3 regions of the Rhizobium sp. H4 genome follow, and region 2 is predicted to be linked to each of the others. Evidence: predicted binding sites of a transcription regulator. Region 2 holds the regulator's gene; each other region holds the start of a gene.
The links. Region 2 encodes LexA, which represses DNA repair genes until DNA is damaged. Its sites were predicted from a motif close to TGTTCNNNNTGTGTTCNG; they were not measured.

Region 1 (4,772 bases), on a different contig from region 2:
ATTATCGTTGCGGCCACCGAGGCGCCACAGAAGAACCGGCTTCGGTTCCGCCGGTTCGCCGGTCTCCCCGGAATCAGCGGCTGTTTCCCCGGCGGCCGGAACCTCTGCCGAGGCTTCGGTCGCGGGGTTGCTTAGTGCCTCTGCCGCGGGGGCGTCGGTTGCGGCCGACTCGGCTGGGGATGGCTCGGAAACAGCCTCGTCTGCCGCCGCGTCGGCGTCGTCGTGATCAGCCTTTTCCACCGTTTCTTCCGCAGATGCCTCCACGGAGGCTGCGGGAGCCGAAGCGGCGTCCTGCGCGGCAAGATGAGCCGACGCCTCTTCCGCCTTCACGGCATCGGCGCGATAGCCGAGACCCTTGAGGATTTCTTCCATGTCCTCGAGCGTCGCGCCGAGGATTGACAGCATCGCCGTCGTCGTCGTGAAGCGGCGGCCGTCATAGGCGCCCTCCGGACGATTGTTCTGACCGGGCTTCCATTGCAGCAGCGGACGGATGATATCGGCAAGCCGCTCAAGAATGTCGATGCGCACCGCACGCTTGCCGAGGAAGCGGAAACCGGCGAGCTTGTAGAACATCCGCTCATAGCTCGGATCGGTCACGACGGAAGTACGGCCGGCGGCCAACACGGGAATGAGGTCACCGTAACCCGGCTTGTCCAGACCGTCGTTCTTCAACGCCCAGAGCAGCGTGATCAGTTCGGCCGGGGCCGGCTTCAGAAGTGCCGGGACGAAGATGTGATAGGCGCCGAAACGCACGCCGTAGCGGCGCATGGAGGCGCGGGCCTCCTGATCCAGCGACTTCACCTCCTCGGTCACGTCACGACGGAAGAGCACGCCGAGATTTTCGACGAGCTGGAAGGCAAGCCCCTTGGCCAGACCCTGCAGGTCCTCGGCGCGCGACAGATCGTCGAGCGGTTTCAGCACCGTGCTGATATGATGATTGACGAAGCGCTCGATGCGGGCGGCGACGTGATCGCGGGCATTGCCCGTCAACTGCTCGTCGGCCAGCAGGATCACCCGCGGGCGCATGACGTGATCGCTGCCCGAAAGCCGCGCCACCGGATCACCGAGCCAGCGGATCAACCCGTCCGAGCCGATCGCCAGATCGCTATTGCCGGCGGCATGCATCCGCGCCGCTCTGGCTTCGAATTCGAGCGCGAGCGCTTTTTGCGACGCAGCCTGAACCGCCTTGGCATCCGGTCCGTCCGTTCCCGCCACCGGCGTGAAACGGAATCCGCTCAACTGCCCTACATGATGTCCTTCAACGAAGACATCGCCATTCACACTGATTTCAGCTTCCAGCATCGCATTCTCTCTCAGGCGCTTCATGAGCACAGATGTCCTGCGATCAACAAAGCGTTTCGTCAACCTTTCATGTAACGCATCGGACAATCGATCTTCGATTTCCCGCGTCTTTTCCTGCCAATGTGTCGGATCGGTCAGCCAGCCGGGCCGATTCGACACATAGGTCCAGGTTCTTATCTGCGCGATTCGCGCCGAAAGCGTGTCAATTTCCCCATCTGTCCGATCGGAGCGATGAACCTGCTCCGCAAGGAATTGCTCATTCACCGTGCCATAGCGGACGAGATCGGAAAAGAGGGTCGCGATCAGATCGGCATGTTGTGCCGGAGTGATACGCCTGTAGTCGGGAAGTGCGCAAGCCTCCCAGAGTTTTTCGACGCGGGCCGGCCGGTCGGCGAGATCGATGACTTCGGGATAGCGTGACAGCTGCTCCAGCGCCTGCTGGTCGACCGCGGGCAGCGCCCGCGTCAGTCCGGCGACGCGCGGCCCCGCTTCGAGGCTGGCGCGCAGCGACTGGATTGAGGAGAAGTCCATCTCGGTCGTGCGCCATTGCAGGACTTTGACATTGTCGAATTCATGGCCTTCGATGCGCTGGACCAGCTCCTCGTCGAAGGGTGAGACCTGGCCGGTGACGCCGAAGGTGCCGTCGCGCACGTGCCGCCCGGCGCGGCCGGCGATCTGGCCGAGTTCACCCGGATTGAGGTTGCGGAACTGGTAGCCGTCGAATTTTCTGTCCTGGGCGAAAGCGACGTGATCGACATCGAGATTGAGGCCCATGCCGATTGCGTCGGTCGCCACCAGATATTCGACGTCGCCCGCCTGATAAAGCGCGACCTGCGCATTGCGAGTGCGCGGGCTGAGCGCGCCCAGCACGACCGCCGCGCCGCCACGCTGCCGGCGGATGAGCTCGGCGATGGCATAGACCTCGTCGGCCGAAAAAGCGACGATGGCGGAGCGCTGCGGCAGCCGGGTGATCTTCTTCTGCCCGGCATAGAAAAGATGCGAAAGCCGCGGCCGCTCGACGATGGTGATACCGGGCAGCAGCTGCTGCAGGATCGGCCGCATCGTTGCCGCGCCGAGCAGCAGCGTTTCCTCGCGGCCGCGAAGGTGCAGGATACGGTCGGTGAAGATATGGCCGCGCTCGAGATCGCCGGCGAGCTGCACCTCGTCGATCGCGACGAAGGCGGCCTTGGTGTCGCGCGGCATCGCTTCGACGGTACAGACCGAAAAACGTGCATTGGCCGGCGAAATCTTTTCCTCACCGGTGACCAGCGCCACGTTCTGCACACCGACCTTCTCCACCACCCGCGTATAGACCTCGCGCGCCAGCAGCCGCAGCGGCAGGCCGATCACGCCGGTCCCGTGTGCGACCATGCGCTCGATGGCATAGTGGGTCTTGCCGGTATTGGTTGGTCCGAGCATCGCGGTCACACCGCGCCCGCTCAGAATCATCGGCTGCGAAGTCAGAGTCATATTCCATGCAAACGAGGCAGGCGGCCCCAGGAAAACTGTCACCTCTCGACGGAGGCACAGAACACATGGACAGCTGTCGCCGCAAACGCAAGGGCAGATTTTAAAATGCTTCGGCGATTACGACCTTTGCGAGTCATCGGGAACGCCTGCATTTCCGATTCGGAACAGCCTAAGAACGAATCAGCGACGAATCGCTGACTCCCGCTGATTCAGCTTTTGTTCACGGCTAAGTATTGATTTTGAATCACTTTTTCCCACTAAATGCTGAATCACGAGACTCTGCCCTGTTCGCATTTGTTTCGCCTGCCGGCGATCTGCCGCCCCGCTTTTTGCCGCGCGAAATTCCACCCCAATTAATTTCTCGACCAAATCCGGAACGAATCGGAGACGAATCGCCGACCGGACCGCTTTCACCTTTCGTTCACGGCAAGATCCGGTAGCGCCGCCGTCACCCGTCGCTAGATTAGGCAAGCGACACATCCTCATATCCGACCGTTCCGGACAGGCGTTAACCTTTCGACGACCAAATTTACACAGCGTTAAGCCGGAACCGCTTGCCGCGATCGGGTCGATCGAAAACGGAACGAATCACCGACGAATCGGCGACATTGCGAGCTTCTCGATTTGTTCACCGCAACATATTGTATGCAAAAGACTTTTTAACCATACCAACAATTTGCCAGGGAAGACGGATCGCAAACCATGAATCGGCACGCATCACAATTCGCGGGCGCAACCGGGAACAAAAATCGCCAATGCGTGTTTCTTGTCCATTCAGATTGCGGATGAAATGAAGGAAAGACACCATGCTTGGCACGATACTTCTGGTTATCCTCATTCTGCTCTTGATCGGAGCCTTGCCGAATTGGGGTTATAGCCGTGGCTGGGGCTATGGACCTGCCGGCGGTTTGGGGCTAGTTCTCGTCATTATCATTATCCTTGTACTAATGGGCCGCATCTAAAGCCCGACAACCTGGGGAGTTACGACATGATGAAGAAGATTGTTCTTATTGGCGCGCTCGTAGGCGCTCTCGCATCCTGCACGGCGACCGAGCAGGGCACGGCGATCGGCGCCGGCACCGGCGCGGTCATCGGCGGCGCCGTTACCAACAGCTGGGGCGGTGCTGCTGTCGGCGCCGTTGCCGGCGGCCTCACCGGCGCCCTGATCGGCCAGTCGGTCGAACGCCGCGGCTACTGCATCTATCGCGACCGCTACGGCCGCCGCTACGAGGCCCGTTGCCGCTACTGACCGGCAAACTCATATCGGACTTCCCAACGGGCGCCTCGGCGCCCGTTTTTCTTTGCCGGCCGCAGCTGTCAGCGCCAACAGTGGCATGCGGACAGAAAAGGAGCGCATCCAGCCGGATGCGCTCCTTTTTCAATCCACGTGGTCATTTCGAAATCGATTTCGATCTCGGATAATGAGCTAGACGAAGAACTGTCCGCCATTGGCCGTCAGCGTCGAGCCGGTGATGAAGCCGGCATCGTCGGAGACGAGGAAGGTGACGCAACGGGCGATCTCTTCCGGCTCGCCGAGACGGCCGACGGGAATCTGGGGAATGATGCGTTCGTTCAGCACTTTCTCCGGCACGGCAAGCACCATTTCCGTTCCGATGTAACCGGGGCAGATGGCGTTGACCGTGATGTTTTTCGCTGCCCCTTCCTGGGCAAGCGCCTTGGTGAAACCGAGATCGCCGGCCTTGGCGGCCGAATAGTTCGCCTGGCCCATCTGGCCCTTCTGGCCGTTGATCGATGAGATGTTGACGATGCGCCCGAAGCTGCGGTCGCGCATCCCCGTCCAGACCTGATGCGTCATGTTGAACAGGCCGGTGAGGTTGGTATTGATCACCTCGTGCCACTGCTGCGGCGTCATCTTGTGGAACATTGCATCGCGGGTGATGCCGGCATTGTTGACGAGAATCTCGACCGGGCCGATCTCGCTTTCAACCGTGGCGATCCCTTCACCGCAGGCAGCATAGTCCGAAACGTCCCACTTGAAT
Region 2 (4,772 bases):
TGGCATCGGCGCCAACGGCTTCTTCTACGGTGCGCCCGAGAAAGTCGATGTGCAGGCGGGCCCGCAGGCTGCGAGATCGACATCCGACGCTCTGCTCGAACGGCTTTACCGGCTGCGCAGCGGCATCGGCGATCGTATACGCTCTATTCTGCCCGGCGACACGGGCGCTTTTGCCGCTGCTCTCGTGACCGACGAGCGGCGCGCCATCTCGAAGGAAACGACGGAGGCGCTGCGTCAGTCCGGCCTTGCTCATATCGTGGCGATCTCGGGCCTTAACATGGCGTTGTCGGCCGGCATCTTCTTCGTCGGTTTCCGGATGCTGCTCAGCCTCGTTCCGGGTGTCGCTCAAGCCTATCCGACAAAGAAGATCGCCGCCGCCGGCGCACTCGTCGCCGTTACAGCCTACTTCCTGATCTCAGGATTCGGGGTTTCGGCCGAACGCGCCTTCATCATGATGGCGATCATGCTGATTGCCGTCTTCTTCGACCGGCCGTCGATCAGCCTGCGCAATGTCGTTCTCTCGGCGCTCATCATCATCGCCATTTCACCCTCCGAAGTCCTGGGTCCGAGCTTCCAGATGTCCTTTGCCGCGACTTTGGCACTGGTATCGGGCTATCAGCTGTGGAAGGACCGGCGCGTCCGGGAAAACCCGTTGCTGAAGCTGCCGGTCCTGCGGCCGGTCGTGGCGGTCGCCGGTTTCTTCGGCGGCGTCTTCCTGACCTCGCTGATCGGCGGCTTTTCCACGGCGCTGTTTGCGGTCGAGCATTTTCATCGCCTGACAGCTTATGGCCTGCCGGCGAACCTTGCGACGATGCCGATCATCTCCTTCATCGTCATGCCGGCCGGGCTGCTGGCGATGTTGCTCATGCCGTTCGGCCTGGACGCTCCGCTCTGGACTGTGGTCGGCTTCGGCCTCGATCTGGTGATTGCGGTCGCCAAGACGGTGTCCGGCTGGGGCGGCGATATCGACCTCGGCCGTTTGCCCGCCTGGTATTTCGCCGTCGCCGTGGCAGGCTTTCTGCTGCTGACGCTGCTCCGCACCCGATTGCGCCATGCCGGCACATCGATCCTCGCCGTCTCGACGCTTATCGTGCTGATCCTGCCGGGTTCCCGACCGCCGGATCTGGTGATTTCCGAGGATGGTGGTCTGGTCGCGCTCGTCGCGACGGCGGCAATGGCTTCCAACCGTGAAAACCCGCCGGACTTCATCTTCGACCAGTGGCAGAGAGCGCTGGTCCTGCCGACGCACCACCCGCCGAAGATGCTGGATGGCCCTGCCATCCCGCCGCAGGGTGAGGACCGCCGCCTCAGGCTTTCCCGCGATCAGCAGAATGAGGCGAGGACGGCAATGGTGGCCGCCGCAGCCGGCGGTGAGGCAAATCGTTTTTCCTGCGTCAAGAAAGCCTGGTGTATCGCCAGGCTCGGCAATGGCCATGTCGTCGCCGTCATCGACAATGCCGCCTATCTCGGCCCGGCCTGCGACGCCAGCGAGATTGTCGTGACCGCGGTGCGCCTGCGTTTCGACCGCTGCCACTCGGGTGCGACACTCTTCACCGGCGAGACGCTGCGCAGGACCGGTTCCGTCGAATTGCGTTTTGCGCAGACAGGCCTCGAGGTCGCAACCGCATTCGATGCCTTGTCGCGTCCATGGATGCGCCATCGCGCCTATGATTGGCGCAAAGACGCTTTTACCGAATCAGCTCCGTTGGCTGTCAGTGATAACGGCGAATGAGGCCGACCAGCTTGCCCTGCACCTTGACCCGGTCAGGCCCGAAGATGCGGGTCTCGTAAGCCGGGTTGGCGGCTTCGAGGGCGATCGAGGCGCCCTTGCGGCGAAAGCGTTTCAGCGTCGCTTCCTCGTCGTCGACCAGCGCAACGACGATATCGCCAGGGCTTGCGGTGCTGCCGTTGCGGATAATCACGGTGTCGCCGTCGAAGATCCCGGCGTCGATCATCGAATCGCCCTTGACCTCCAGCGCGTAATGTTCGCCCGAGCCGAGCATATCCGCAGGAACGACGATGTCGTGCGTATTGTTCTGGATAGCCGAGATCGGAACGCCGGCGGCGATCCGGCCCATGACCGGCACGGAGACAGAGCTGCCGTTGTCGGCGATCGGCTTTGCGGCAGCGGGGGCGGCGACCGGCTGGGGCTTGCCGAGGCTGCCTTCGATAACGCTCGGTGAAAAACCGCGGCGCGGCTGAAGACTGGGGCTATAGGCCTCCGGCAGCTTGATCACTTCCAAGGCCCGGGCCCGGTTCGGTAGGCGGCGAATGAAACCACGTTCCTCCAGCGCCGTGATCAGGCGATGAATGCCGGATTTCGAGGCCAGATCCAGGGCATCCTTCATCTCGTCGAAAGAGGGAGGAACGCCGGATTCCTTCATGCGCTCATGAATGAAAAGGAGAAGCTCCTGTTGTTTGCGCGTGAGCATCGACGTCAGACCCCTGATTGAAACAAATCCAGAACGGACACTATATGTTCCATATGTGTTCCGCAAGTAGCTAAATTTCCGTAAAACTTCGCGCCAACTCGTCGAGATTTTTATTTTCATTCGCCGGATTGGCGCACATGTCTTGCATTGGGAATGGGGCTGTCGCACATCTCTTTGACGTGTCAGGAGGGATCCTATGATCGCACATTCCGCCAAGCCGCACCCGCTGGATCATGTCGTGCTGCCCGTCGTCAATATCGATCTGGCGCGCGAAAGGCTCGGCAAGCTCGGCTTTACCGTCGCCGCCGATGCGCGCCATCCGTTCGGAACGGAAAATGCCTGCGTCTTTTTCGCCGACAAGACCTATATCGAGCCGCTCGGCGTGGCGAGCGTCGAGGAGAGCGAGGCGGCGGCCCGTCAGGGGAATGTCTTCGTCGCCCGCAATCGTGCCTTCCGCTTCCGCTGCGGCGAGGAGGGCCTTTCGGCGCTGGCCTTCCTCACCGAGGATGCCGGCCTCGATCATCGGCGATTCGTCGGCAACGGCGCGAGCGCCGGCGAGATGTTGCAGTTCAGCCGGCCGATGCGAATGCCGGACGGTTCGGAAAGCGTCGGCAGCTTCAAACTGGCCTTTTCAAGCGATCTGCGCGCGCCCGACTTCTTTCTCTTCACCTGTCAGCGCATCAATTCGTTCCCGGCCGACCGCGCGGCGCTGGAGGCGCATGCCAACGGCGTGACGGGCCTTGCCGAGATCGCGCTTTGTGCGCCGGAGCCGGCTGCGTTTGCCGCCTTCGTTGGTCTTGCCGTCGGGCAAACGGCGGTGGAAAAAACCGGTTTCGGCATGAATATCGCGGCATCGAATGCCAAGATCAGCCTGATGACGCCGGAAGGGCTGGAGGCCTATTTCGAGCCTGTCGTCTCCTCCGCCGATCGTGGTCTGCGCGGCCGGGCAATCCTCTTCACCGTTACCGATCTTGCCGTGACAGAAGCGCATTTGGCTGCTAACGGAGTGACATACACACGCAAGAACAATCGCATTCTGGTGAAGCCCACGCCCGGGCAGGGCGCGCTTTTTGCCTTCGAGGAACCACGATGAGCACTGATACAAATTCCGAGGTCAAGATCGGCGAAGGCGAAGGCCAGGTCACCTTTTCCAATACCGGCCGCCTGTCGCTGATTGCCGGCCCCTGCCAGATGGAGAGCCGTGATCACGCTTTCATGGTCGCCGGCACGCTGAAAGATCTCTGCGCAAAGCTCGGCATCGGCCTCGTCTATAAGAGTTCCTTCGATAAGGCGAACCGCACCTCACTCTCGGCCGAGCGCGGCATCGGGCTTGAAAAGGGCATGCAGGTCTTCGCCGACCTGAAGCGGGAATTCGGCTTTCCCGTCCTGACCGACGTCCACACCGCCGAGCAATGCGCCGAGGTGGCGGAGGTGATCGACGTTCTGCAGATCCCCGCCTTCCTATGCCGCCAGACGGATCTTCTGATCGCTGCCGCCAAGACGGGCCGCGTCGTCAACGTCAAGAAGGGCCAGTTCCTCGCCCCCTGGGACATGAAGAATGTCCTGAAGAAGCTCAATGCCAGCGGCAATCCGAACGTGCTGCTGTGCGAGCGCGGCGCCTCCTTCGGCTACAACACGCTGGTTTCCGACATGCGCTCGCTGCCGATCATGGCGGCGATGGGCGCGCCCGTCATTTTCGATGCGACCCATTCCGTCGCCCAGCCCGGCGGGCAGGGCGAGTCCTCCGGCGGCCAGCGCGAATTCGTCGAAACGCTGGCGCGCGCAGCCGTGGCGACGGGTATTGCCGGTGTCTTTCTCGAAACCCACCAGGACCCTGACAACGCTCCGTCCGACGGCCCGAACATGGTCTATCTCAAGGACATGCCGCGACTGCTTGAGAAATTGCTTGCGTTCGATGCGGTTGCCAAGGCTTGACGTTCAACAGGTTGACACGACCGTGGTTTAGGCCACTTCAGAACGCCGGTACGAAGGCTGGAAATTGCGGCATTGTAATTTGCACGCCTTCGATTATGACAGGCTTCGAACGATTGATCACCCACCGAGCAGGAAGAACCCATGACTGCAATCACCGATATCATCGCCCGCGAGATCCTCGATAGCCGTGGCAACCCCACCGTCGAAGTCGACGTCTATCTCGAAGACGGCAGCATGGGCCGCGCGGCTGTTCCCTCGGGCGCCTCGACGGGCGCCCATGAGGCGGTCGAGCTGCGCGACGGCGGCAAGCGCTACCTCGGCAAGGGCGTAGAGAAGGCCGTCGAGGCCGCCAACACAGAGATCTTCGACGCCATCGGCGGCATCGACGCCGAAAACCAGATCCAG
Region 3 (4,772 bases), on a different contig from region 2:
AAACAGCACGGCCTCGAACTGGCCCGACGAATCCGAAAAGACGATGATGCCCATCTTGTTGCCGGTGCGGGTCTTGCGCTCCTGCTTGGAGATGACGGTTCCCGCAAGGCGCGCATTCGACGCGCCCTGTTTGATCGCTGCGGAGAACTCGGCAAAGGTCTGCACCCGCATCTTCTGCAGGATGTTGCTGTAGGAATCGAGCGGGTGGGCGGTGAGATAGAAGCCCAGCACCTGGAACTCCTTGAGCAGCCGCTCCGAGGCAAGCCAGGGCGAAAACGGCGGCAGGGCGATCTTCTCGGGGCCCGAGGTCAGGGTGCTGCCGAAAATATCCGACTGGCCGCTCAGCTTGTTTTCCTGGGCGCGCTGGGCATAGCCGAGGATACGGTCGAGCCCGGCTGAAAGCTGGGCGCGGTCGGTGCCGAAACAATCGAAGGCACCCGCAAAGATCAGGCTTTCCAAGACGCGGCGATTGACCTGGCGCGGATCGATGCGCAGGCAGAAATCCTCGATGCCGGCGAACGGCTTGTCGCCGCGCACCTCGACGATATGGTCGACGGCGGATTCGCCGACGCCCTTGAGGGCGGCGAGCGCATAATAGATGCGGTTGTCGCCGGTTTCGAACTGGCGGAAGGAGGTCTGCACCGACGGGGCGATCACCTCGATGCCGAGGCGCTTGGCGTCCTGGCGGAAGTCGTTGACCTTTTCGGTGTTGGACATGTCGAGCGTCATCGAGGCGGCGAGGAATTCGACCGGATAATGCGCCTTCATATAGGCCGTCTGGTAGGAGACAATGGCGTATGCGGCGGCATGCGACTTGTTGAAGCCGTAATTGGCGAACTTCGCCAGCAGTTCGAAGATATTGTCGGCTTGCGACTTCGATACGCCGTTCTTGACGGCGCCATCGACGAAGCGCTCGCGCTGCTGGTCCATCTCGGCCTTGATCTTCTTACCCATGGCGCGGCGCAAAAGATCGGCCTCTCCGAGCGAATAACCGGACAGCACCTGGGCGATCTGCATCACCTGTTCCTGATAGACGATCACACCCTGAGTTTCCTTGAGCAGGTGGTCGATCATCGGATGGATCGATTCCAGCTCTTCGTCACCGTGCTTGCGGGCGTTGTAGGTCGGGATGTTCTCCATCGGGCCCGGACGATAGAGCGCCACCAGCGCGATGATGTCCTCGATGCAGTCCGGTTTCATGCCGATCAGCGCCTTGCGCATGCCGGCACTTTCCACCTGGAACACGCCGACCGTTTCGCCGCGTGACAGCATCTCGTAGGTCTTCTTGTCGTCCAGCGGAATGGCCGCAAGGTCGACACTGATGCCGCGCTTGGCGACGAAATCGACGGCGACCTTCAGGACGGTCAGCGTCTTCAGGCCAAGGAAGTCGAATTTGACGAGGCCCGCCTGCTCAACCCATTTCATGTTGAACTGGGTGACCGGCATGTCGGAGCGCGGATCGCGATACATCGGCACCAGCTTGGACAGCGGCCGGTCGCCGATGACGATACCGGCGGCATGGGTCGAGGCATGGCGGTAAAGCCCCTCGATCTTCTGGGCGATATCGAGCAAGCGCGCGACGACCGGTTCCTTCGCCGCCTCCTCCTGCAGCTTCGGCTCCTCCTCGATCGCCTTGGAGAGCGGCGTCGGATTGGCCGGATTGTTCGGCACAAGTTTGCAAATCTTGTCGACCTGGCCGTAGGGCATCTCCAGCACGCGGCCGACGTCGCGGAGTGCGGCGCGCGCCTGCAGCGAACCGAAGGTGATGATCTGGGCCACCTGCTCGCGGCCGTACTTGGCCTGGACGTATCGGATCACCTCTTCGCGGCGGTCCTGGCAGAAGTCGATGTCGAAGTCCGGCATGGAGACGCGTTCCGGATTGAGGAAGCGCTCGAACAGCAGCGAAAACCGCAAGGGATCGACGTCGGTGATGGTCAGCGCGTAGGCGACCAGCGAACCGGCGCCCGAACCGCGGCCGGGACCAACCGGAATGTCATGCTGCTTGGCCCATTTGATGAAGTCGGCAACGATCAGGAAGTAGCCGGGAAAGCGCATGCGTTCGATGACGCTGAGCTCGAAATCCAGGCGCTCGCGATAATCCTTCTCCTCATAACCCGGCGACATGCCGAGGGTCGAAAGCCGCATGTCCAACCCTTCGACCGCCTGGCGGCGCAGTTCGCTCGCCTCGGCGCGCTCGGCCTCCTCGGCATCGTCGGTCGCACCGGTGAAGCGTGGCAGGATCGGTTTGCGCGTCTTCAACACGAAGGAGCAACGCTTGGCGATCTCGATCGTGTTCTCCAGCGCTTCCGGCAGATCGGCAAAGAGCTTGGCCATCTCGGCCCGGCTCTTCAGATAATGATCCGGCGTCAGGCGAAAGCGGCTGTCGTCGGAGACGATGGCGTTATGAGCAACCGCCATAAGCGCATCATGGGCGTCGTAATCGTCGCGCGTCGGAAAAAAGGCCTCGTTGGTCGCGACCAGCGGCAGGTCGTGGGCATAGGCGAGCCCGACGATCTTCTGCTCGTGCCGCTTGTCGTAGGTGCCATGCCGCTGCAGCTCGACATAGAGCCTGTCGCCGAAGAGACACTTCAGCATCAGCAGCCGCGCTTCGGCCTGGGCGGAATGGCCCTCCCTGATCGCCCCGTCGACCGGCCCCATCAGGGCGCCGGTCAAGGCGATCAGCCCTTCCGTGCCCGCCTCCTCCAGCCAGGAGGATCGGACATGGACGGCCTGATTGCCTTCACCGCCGAGATAGGCGCGACTGACGAGGTCGACCAGCCTTTCGTAACCGGCCCCCGTCGCGGCGAGAAGAACGATCGACGGCAGCTTGACCAACGCCTGCTGGCCGCCGCGCTTTTCGGTCTCCAGCCCGTCTTCCATGTCGATCGAGACCTGGCAGCCGATGATCGGCTGCAGGCCCTCGTCCATCGCCTTCTGAGAGAATTCCAGTGCGATGAACAGATTGTTGGTATCGGTTATGGCGATCGCCGGCTGGCTGTCGCCGGTCGCCTTGTAGAGGATCTTCTTCAGAGGCAGCGCGCCCTCGAGAAGCGAATAGGCGGAGTGGACCCTTAGGTGGATGAAGCCCGGCGTGCCGCCGGTCGCCTCACCCGTTGAACCCTTTGCCGTCTCCGCCATGATATGCCTTCCCAATCACCCGAATGAATCGGACGCATTGTCGGCATTGAGGGCGATGATGTCCAGAAGAAGTCCCGCGTCCGAACCGCATGACTACCATGCGATCCCCTGAAAACTTTAGATCGCGATGACGATCAGCGAGAAGCTGGCAACGAACATTGCGATGGAGGTGAATGCTGCGATATCACGGATCATGTCAGTCATTTGGCTCTCCTTTACTCGTTATGTTTTTAATCTGTTCCACATATGTTCGCATGTCAACAGGAATCTTTTCCTCCGTACTTGCGTTTGAAAAATGCCCGTCGCGTGCTGCGAATCGCGCGCGGCCTCGATGCCGGCGTTGAATATACCCGGCAACCGCGCCTGGCATTCCCAACCCGAGACGGATCGGCGCGGATCATCCAATGTCGGACGCGTTTGCTCAGAGAAACAAAGCGCCGCCCGCCATTTTGTTCTTCTTATGTTCTCACCGTCCTGCTATATCAATTCAGATGAGTCAGGGGAGGACGACGATAATGCTCGATACGGCGATGCTGAACGGCTTCATTGTCGAGGCCAAGGCGGCGACCTATGTCGGGGGTGGTGTGCCTCGCCTGCCCTGCCGGCCGGGTGCTCATGATATCGGCTATTTCAGCGGCGACTGGCGCTATCTCGACAGTTATTTCGGCGGCACGGATTTCGCCGGACAGGAGGTGGTGTGGATTGCCGATGAACCCGTCTGGGCGATGAATTATATCGGCTGCGTCATCGCGCCCGATCTCATCGACGGCAGTGCGGCCGGAACGGTGATCAAGGCGGCGCTCTCGGCAATGTATCGGGAAGGCCGGTTTCTTGGCGGAATGGAATTCGATCATCCACTCGGCCGTTATATCGACCGCAGCGAAGGCGGCTGCGACCGGTTCAACGGCCATGAATGCATCATCGTCGGCGGCCGCAAGGCCTATGCGCTCGACTATCGCGGCGGGCTGGTCATCCCCTGATCGCTGGGCCGATGCGCTAGAAGTCGACGATCTTGCCGTCCGAAATCGTCACGCGCCGGTCCATGCGACGGGCGAGTTCGTGATTGTGGGTGGCGATGAGGGCGGCGAGGCCGGATTGGCGCACCAGCGCCTCCAGCGCGTCGAAGACGTAAGCTGCCGTTTCCGGGTCGAGATTGCCGGTCGGCTCGTCGGCCAGAAGCAAGCTCGGCGCATTGGCGACGGCCCGGGCAATCGCGACGCGCTGCTGTTCGCCGCCGGAAAGCTCGCCGGGGCGATGGGCGCCACGATGGCCGATGCGCATGTAATCGAGAAGCTGGCCGGCCCGCTCGCCGGCTTCCTTCCAAGACAGCCCGGCGATCAGCTGCGGCATCATGATGTTTTCGAGCGCCGAAAATTCCGGCAGGAGATGGTGGAACTGGTAGACGAAGCCGATCTCGCTGCGGCGGATCGCGGTACGCTTCTCGTCGGAAAGGCCGTCGCAGGCGTGGCCATTGATGGTGACTTCACCGCCGTCGGGATGTTCGAGCAGACCCGCGACATGCAGCAGCGTCGACTTGCCGGTGCCGGAGGGAGCAACGAGCGCGACCATCTCGCCTTTCGACAGCGAGAAATCCGCGCCTTTCAGGATGGCGAGCAGCGTATCGCCCTGCCCGT

Region 1: the regulator LexA is predicted to act here: its motif matches at 2,830-2,847, upstream of C4N04_RS21555 (helicase-related protein).
Region 3: the regulator LexA is predicted to act here: its motif matches at 3,375-3,392, upstream of dnaE (DNA polymerase III subunit alpha).

Annotation. Positions count from the first base shown of each region.
Region 1 is NZ_PSOW01000014.1:78,220-82,991, reverse strand. Features, by position in the region: gene C4N04_RS21555 (helicase-related protein) at 1-2,772, opposite strand, end outside; gene C4N04_RS21550 (DUF3309 family protein) at 3,579-3,734, shown strand; gene C4N04_RS21545 (glycine zipper domain-containing protein) at 3,761-4,021, shown strand; gene C4N04_RS21540 (beta-ketoacyl-ACP reductase) at 4,199-4,772, opposite strand, start outside.
Region 2 is NZ_PSOW01000003.1:210,587-215,358, forward strand. Features, by position in the region: gene C4N04_RS05950 (ComEC/Rec2 family competence protein) at 1-1,732, shown strand, start outside; gene lexA (transcriptional repressor LexA) at 1,713-2,432, opposite strand; gene C4N04_RS05960 (VOC family protein) at 2,629-3,525, shown strand; gene kdsA (3-deoxy-8-phosphooctulonate synthase) at 3,522-4,367, shown strand; gene eno (phosphopyruvate hydratase) at 4,509-4,772, shown strand, end outside.
Region 3 is NZ_PSOW01000001.1:95,208-99,979, forward strand. Features, by position in the region: gene dnaE (DNA polymerase III subunit alpha) at 1-3,138, opposite strand, end outside; gene C4N04_RS00505 (DUF5680 domain-containing protein) at 3,654-4,118, shown strand; gene C4N04_RS00510 (ABC transporter ATP-binding protein) at 4,135-4,772, opposite strand, start outside.